DNA from 2 places in the Marinobacter sp. MBR-99 genome. Region 2 is predicted to be linked to the other one. Evidence: predicted binding sites of a transcription regulator. Region 2 holds the regulator's gene; the other holds the start of a gene.

Region 1 (3,589 bases), on a different contig from region 2:
TGAAAAATAAGCATATTCGGGTTCAGGCTAGACGTATGACCACGGCATTTTTCTCCCACGATGACTGCATGAAGCACAATATGGGCCCGGAGCACCCGGAATGCCCTGAGCGAATCTCCACCATACTCGCGTATCTGGCAGACACTCACCTGGAACGGGATCTGGACTGGGTTCGACCGGAAGAAATTACCCGTGACCAGCTGTTAACGGTGCACCCCGAGACTTACCTTCAACAGCTAGATATGATGCAGCCTACCCGGGGCCGGGTGTTTACCGATCCGGACACCGCCATGATGCCGGATACCCTGCGCGCCGCCCGACTGGCCGCCGGCGGCAATATCCAGGCGGTCGATATGGTAATGAGTAGTCAGGTGACCAACGCGTTTGTCTGCGCCCGCCCACCCGGGCACCATGCCGAGCGCTCCAAATCCATGGGGTTCTGCTTCTATAACAACGTGGCACTGGCAGCCATGCGCGCCCTCACCTTCCACCACCTGGAACGGGTTGCGATCGTTGATTTCGATGTGCATCAGGGCAACGGCACCGTGGACATCGTTAGCGGAGACGAACGCATCCTGATGTGCTCCAGCTTCCAGCACCCTTTCTATCCACACTCCCATGTGCATCGCCAGGCGGACAACATTATCAATGCGCCGATCGAGGCCAACTGCTCGGCTCTGGACTACCGTAAAGCGGTGGAAGCAGCGTGGCTTAAGAAATTGCAGGATTTCCGCCCGCAGCTGGTACTGATTTCCGCCGGTTTTGACGGCCATAAACTCGACCCGATGGCAGAACTGAATCTGGAAGTGGACGACTATCGCTGGTTGACGGAAATGCTGATCAGCGTGGCCCATGACCACGCCAATGACCGCATTGTATCAACCCTGGAAGGGGGCTATCACCTGAGAGCCCTGGCGGAGAGCGTGACCGCCCATCTCGACTTGCTCAGCACGGTTTACTGACAGCAACCTTACCCAATATCAACCCGAGAAATCCATGCCCGGGCCGTTCGCCTGCTGTAACTCGGGGCGCTCTCCCTGACGCTGCAGGCGGATGGTGGTGCGGCGATTATCCGCATGCCGCCGTGACACAGGAAACTGGTCACCATGAGCCCGAACGATCAAAAGGTCATCATTGATCCCCCTGGATCTCAGGTAGTCTGCCACCACATTCGCCCGCTCCTCCGACAGCGCCCGGTTATCGATCCGGCTGCCAACGCTGTCTGAATGGCCGTCCACAAAAACCCGCTCGACCGTGGAATCTGCCATCACGTAGGTGACGATATTATCCAGCAGTCGCCTGTCAGCCTCGGACAGGCTGGTGCTGCCGCTGGCAAACGGAACCCGTGACCGGCGAATCTGGTCGTAATTCACCGGCAACAGGCTGGAGACGCATTCCCGGTATCCCGAATAGGGGCCGGAGAAATTGATATTGGAGATCTGAACCCGTACCGGACGATCATCGTAGCGAGCTGCACGGGTGACCGTTGGTTGCATTCCCTGCAACAAACCCTGTGTCATCAGCGTTGCCTCGCGACTGCTGACCGTAACCGCTCGGGGCTGGTCAGACACGGTCACCGCCCCGATGGCACGCGGCGCCACTCCCGGGCGCCAGGCAGGCGCTTCCACCACTAACTCTCCGCGGCCGGGGCGCATCAACGGAATCTCGGATTCCAGATAAAAACTCAGCGCCTCGCCGGCTCGATGACGGAAAACTGCCCTGCCGTATCCCGGCACCTCGTGCACCAGGGAACACTCAAATACGGATTCCGACAGATACCACTGGCTGTTCTCAATACCGGCACCATAGCTTGTCGCCCACACAGGCGCGGTTGCCACCGCAAACAAAGCCGACATACCTGCGGCTGCCAGCTTTTTATGAACCAAATGGCGAAGCGAAGAAGTCATTATGAGAGCGCCTCGGAAACCGGGTCTGTTTTCAACATGACTGTTTAACGGCGATCCGAATGATTACTTGAGCCGCAAAGTGACCGGATTAGCAAAAACATTCACATCCGCCTTCTGATATAATCCGCAAAATTTTTTGGCTGCTCTGCGGATACCACTATGACCACAACGCTCTCCATCACCCGACCCGATGACTGGCACCTGCACGTGCGCGACGGTGCTGTACTGAACAGCGTGGTGCCGGCCACGGCCGCCTGCTTTGGCCGGGCGATCATTATGCCCAACCTGGTGCCCCCGGTTACCGACGCCGCAGCGGCCATGGCTTACCGTGAACGTATCCTGGCGGCTGCCGGCGACACAGGCTTCGAGCCGCTGATGACACTGTACCTGACGGAAAGCATGACCCCCGAAACCATTCGGGAAGCCAAGGCCGCCGGCGTTGTCGCTGCCAAACTCTACCCCGCGGGCGCCACCACCAATTCCGAGTCCGGTGTTACCGATATCCGCAATATTTACCCGGTTCTTGAAGCCATGGCTGAGTGCGGCATGCTGCTTCTGGTTCACGGCGAAGTGACGGACGCCGACATTGATATCTTCGACCGGGAAAAAGTGTTTCTGGAACGGGTACTGAGCCCAACCATCGAGGCCTTCCCGACGCTGAAAGTGGTGCTTGAGCACATCACCACCGCAGACTCCGCCGAGTTTGTGCGGGCCCACACGGGCGGCAATCTGGCCGCGACCGTGACACCCCAGCACCTGATGTACAATCGCAATCACATGCTGGTGGGCGGCATCCGTCCTCACCTGTATTGCCTTCCCATCCTGAAACGGAACAGACATCAGCTGGCGCTGCGGGAGGCGGTAGCCAGTGGCGACCCGCGCTTCTTCCTGGGAACCGATTCCGCGCCCCACGCCCGCGACAGGAAAGAAGCAGCCTGTGGCTGTGCTGGCTGTTATTCTGCTTACGGAGCCATTGGCCTGTACGCCGATGTCTTCGAGGAACTGGGCATTCTCGATAAACTGGAAGCGTTTGCCAGTTTCAACGGAGCCGACTTTTACGGTCTGCCACGAAACACCTACACCATTACATTGGTACGTGAACCCTGGACCATGCCAGAACAGCTGCCACTGGCCGACGGTCACATCGTACCCCTGAAGGCTGGTGAAACCGTTCACTGGCGCATGGCGTAACTCACTATTCATTCATAACGCGAACATCGGAGTTCGAGTGTCAGAAGAAAACAAGCCGCCACATCCTATGTCCCAACGCTTCCGTGGCTTCCTGCCTGTGGTTGTCGATGTTGAAACCGCCGGTTTCAATCCGGAGCGGGACGCCCTGCTGGAAATTGCCGCCGTCATACTGACCATGGACGACGATGGCTTGCTGCGCCGGGGGGAAACCCACGTACAGCAGATTGACCCCTTCGAAGGCGCCAACCTGGAGCAGTCTGCCCTGGACTTCACCGGCATCGACCCCTGGAACCCGGAACGTGAAGCGGTTCCTGAGCGGGAAGGCTTGAGCGAAATCTTCTCCCCGATCCGAAAAGCGGTGAAAGCCCACGACTGCAAGCGCGCGGTACTGGTCGGCCACAACGCTACCTTTGATCACAATTTTGTGTTTGCGGCAGCATTGCGGGCCGACATCAAACGGAACCCGTTCCACCCGTTCTCAACCTTTGATA
Region 2 (3,589 bases):
GTGGTATACCGATGGCCAGAAGATTCCCGAAGACCTGCACCGGGCAGAGGCCATTCCTCTGGTGCGGTTGGGCGTAGAACGCCTGAAAACAATGCAGCACGGCCAGGCCGTTGCAGAAGGGGCCTGAGGCCCGGTGGTACAGCCGGTGCGCTGCCGTTTGTGCCCACACAAGAACGCAGTAAGAGACTGATAACAGTATGAGCAGACCACATCCGGTTCAGGTGATTGCGGTTACCGGCGGCAAGGGCGGTGTCGGCAAGAGTAATGTGTCCGTCAACCTCGGTATCGCGCTGGCCCAGAAAGGCCGGCGGGTGGTGTTGCTGGATGCAGACCTTGGCCTTGCCAATATCGACGTGCTGTTGGGCATTACCGCCAATCGCAATCTGCAGGATGTGCTCAGTGGCGAGTGCGACCTCAAGGACGTTCTGGTCAACGGCCCGGGTGGTATCAAGATTGTTCCCGCATCGTCCGGCACCCAGCGTATGACCCAGTTGAGCCCGATGGAACATGCGGGGCTGATCAACGCCTTCAGCGAGCTGGGTGACCAGATTGATGTGCTGATTGTTGACACCGCAGCCGGTATTTCCGAGTCCGTCGTCAGTTTCCTGCGGGCCTCCCAGGAATTGCTGCTGGTGGTGTGCGATGAGCCTACCTCGATTACCGACGCCTATGCCCTGATCAAGCTGATGAATCGCGACTACGGTACCAACCGTTTCCGTATTCTGGCGAATCAGGTGCGAAATGAGCAGGAAGGTCGGCATCTGTATGAAAAACTGACCCGTGTCACCGAGCGTTTCCTTGATGTAGCACTACAATATGTAGGTATCGTGCCTTACGACGAAGCCGTCAAAAAAGCCGTTCAGCGGCAGCGGGCCGTTCTGGATGCCTATCCACGGGCCAAGGCGTCGCTGGCGATCCGTGCCCTGGCAGAGAAAGTGGACAGCTGGCCGCTGCCATCATCGCCAAGAGGGCATCTGGAGTTTTTCGTGGAGCGGCTCGTCGAAGTCTGATCTGAATCCAGTCCTACAAGAAAATCGGATACATGACATTGGCGAAAAACCTGGGAATCTACCATCAGGCTGGCGCAAAAGGCCCCTCTCAGCTGATTGAGGAGCATGCGCCGCTGGTCAAGAAAATCGCCCTACACTTGATGGCCCGTTTGCCGGCCTCGGTTCAGCTTGAAGATCTTATGCAGGCGGGCATGATCGGCCTGCTGGAAGCTGCGCAACGCTATTCCACCGGCAAGGGTGCCACCTTTGAAACCTACGCAGGTATTCGTATCCGCGGTGCCATGGTGGATGAAATCCGCAAGGGCGACTGGGTTCCCCGCTCCGTTCACCGTAATGCCCGCCGTATCGCGGCAGCCATCAAGACGGTTGAAGACCGCACCGGGCGCGAGGCCCAGGATGTTGATGTTGCCGAAGAGCTGGGCATTGACCTGTCGGAATATCATGCCTCCCTGGCAGACGCCAACAGTGGCCGACTTTTTAGCCTTGATGAGCTCAATGAATCCGGGGAGCTGCCGATAGAAGAAACAGAGGCCAGCGATAATCCCCTGGATGGCATTGCATCAAATGCATTCCAGAAAAGCCTGGCAGAGGCAATTGAGGAGCTTCCTGAGCGAGAAAAGCTGGTGTTGAGCCTCTACTACCAGGAAGAGCTCAACCTGAAGGAAATTGGCGCGGTGCTTGGCGTCAGCGAGAGCCGGGTCAGCCAGATTCATAGCCAGGCGGCCCTTCGTCTCAGGGGACGGTTGTCCGATTGGCGGGAAGACGAGCCAGAATAAACCGGGCCGGCGCTGACCGCGCGGCGCGTAACTGTGTAGATTTTGGTAACCGGCGCTTTACAACGCGGCCAAACAACACACAATAAGCGGTTAAAGCAGCGGCCTGCTAGACTTTCAAAAGGCTTAATGAAATCCGGGTGTTACTGACTGGAGGTCCCATTGGACAAAAACATGAAAATTCTCATTGTGGATGACTTTTCCACAATGCGGCGAATCATCAAGAATCTGCTGCGCGATCTTGGCTTCACCAATACGGATGAAGCGGACGATGGCAACACTGCCTTGCCCATGCTCAGGAGCGGCAAGTACGACTTCCTGGTGACCGACTGGAACATGCCAGGCATGTCGGGTTTTGATCTGCTCAAGGCGGTGCGGGCAGACGAGAACCTGAAGAACCTGCCGGTGCTGATGGTAACTGCGGAGGCCAAGCGTGACCAGATTGTGGCGGCGGCCCAGGCCGGCGTTAACGGGTACGTCGTCAAACCCTTTACCGCTGCCGTTCTCAAGGAAAAGATTGAGAAGATCTTCGAGCGAATCCAGTAACCAGAGGTCGGATGGCTGTCATGACTGACAAGAACGAGAACCATCAGGGCCTCGACCCGGAGGTAACCGAAAAGCTCCAGCAGCAGAGTTCGGAGTTGGCCGAATGTATCAGTTCCGGTAACTACGCCCGGGCAATGTCGGTGATCAACGAGCTAAGTGAAGTTCGCGACCAGAGCCTCTATCGGGAAGTGGGGCGGTTGACCCGGAGCCTGCACGAGGCTATCCGGAATTTTCAGATAGACGCCCGCAGTGCCGAGCAGAAAGAAGCCTTGTCCAAGATGTCCGATGCCTCGGATCGGCTGGCCTACGTTGTCCAGATGACCAGCCAGGCGGCCAATCGCACCATGGACCTGGTCGAAGAAAGCATGCCGGTGGCGCACACCATGCGCGACGAAGCGACCGCCCTGCGAGACGAATGGCAGCGGTTGCGCCGTCGGGAAATGGAGCCGGCAGAATTCCGGGAACTGTACGGCCGCATTGATCGCTTCTTTGCGGGCCTGGCCACAGATTCCGATACCCTGTACAGCAATCTGTCTGAAATCCTTCTGGCCCAGGACTTCCAGGATCTTACCGGGCAGGTTATCCAGAAAGTCACGGCCCTTGTGAAAGAAGTCGAAGAGAACCTGCTTGGCCTGGTGGTGATGGCCAGCCACGTGGACCAGCTCACCGGCACCGTGCACCAGATTGAAGAAAAAGAAGAATCGGCCGAAAAAGGGGTAGGGCCTCAGATCAAGGCTGAGGAGCGTGATGATGTAGTTTCGGGGCAGGACGACGTTGATGACCTGTTATCCAGTCTCGGTTTCTGAACGATTATAGAGGGTGACGCATGGCGTTTGATGCCGACGAAGAGATCCTGCAGGACTTCCTGGTTGAGGCCGGCGAGATTCTCGAAAAGCTGTCCGAGCAGCTGGTAGATCTTGAACAGCATCCGGATGACAGCAACCTGCTCAACGCCATCTTCCGTGGTTTCCACACGGTCAAGGGCGGTGCCGGGTTCCTGCAGCTCGAAGCGCTGGTCAACTGCTGTCACTCTGCGGAAAATGTGTTCGATATCCTTCGCAACCACAAGCGCAAGGTTACCTCCGAATTGATGGACGTGGTGCTGGAAGCCCTGGACCACGTCAACGCCATGTTTGATCAGGTTCGTAACCGTGAAGAGCCGACGCCGGCTCCGGACGAATTGATCGCCGCGCTGGATGAACTTGCCAAGCCGGAAGGCGACACGGCAGCGCCGGCAACGCCAACGCCAGAACCCGAACC

Evidence for each region. The regulator FliA, encoded in region 2, starts transcription of late flagellar genes. The targets are predictions, from matches to a motif close to CTAAAGTTTNNNNNNNNNNNGCCGNTAA.
Region 1: a site for FliA is predicted at 1,952-1,979, ahead of ABIE59_RS15035 (flagellar protein MotY). Genes of this name have one in related genera too.

The regions. Positions count from the first base shown of each region.
Region 1 covers NZ_JBEPPY010000018.1:30,190-33,778, forward strand. The annotation lists gene ABIE59_RS15030 (histone deacetylase family protein) at 36-962, shown strand; gene ABIE59_RS15035 (flagellar protein MotY) at 981-1,907, opposite strand; gene pyrC (dihydroorotase) at 2,067-3,098, shown strand; gene rnt (ribonuclease T) at 3,136-3,589, shown strand, end outside.
Region 2 covers NZ_JBEPPY010000002.1:98,463-102,051, reverse strand. The annotation lists gene flhF (flagellar biosynthesis GTPase FlhF) at 1-127, shown strand, start outside; gene ABIE59_RS02265 (MinD/ParA family protein) at 198-1,010, shown strand; gene ABIE59_RS02260 (RNA polymerase sigma factor FliA) at 1,043-1,786, shown strand; gene cheY (chemotaxis response regulator CheY) at 1,946-2,329, shown strand; gene ABIE59_RS02250 (protein phosphatase CheZ) at 2,350-3,135, shown strand; gene ABIE59_RS02245 (chemotaxis protein CheA) at 3,156-3,589, shown strand, end outside.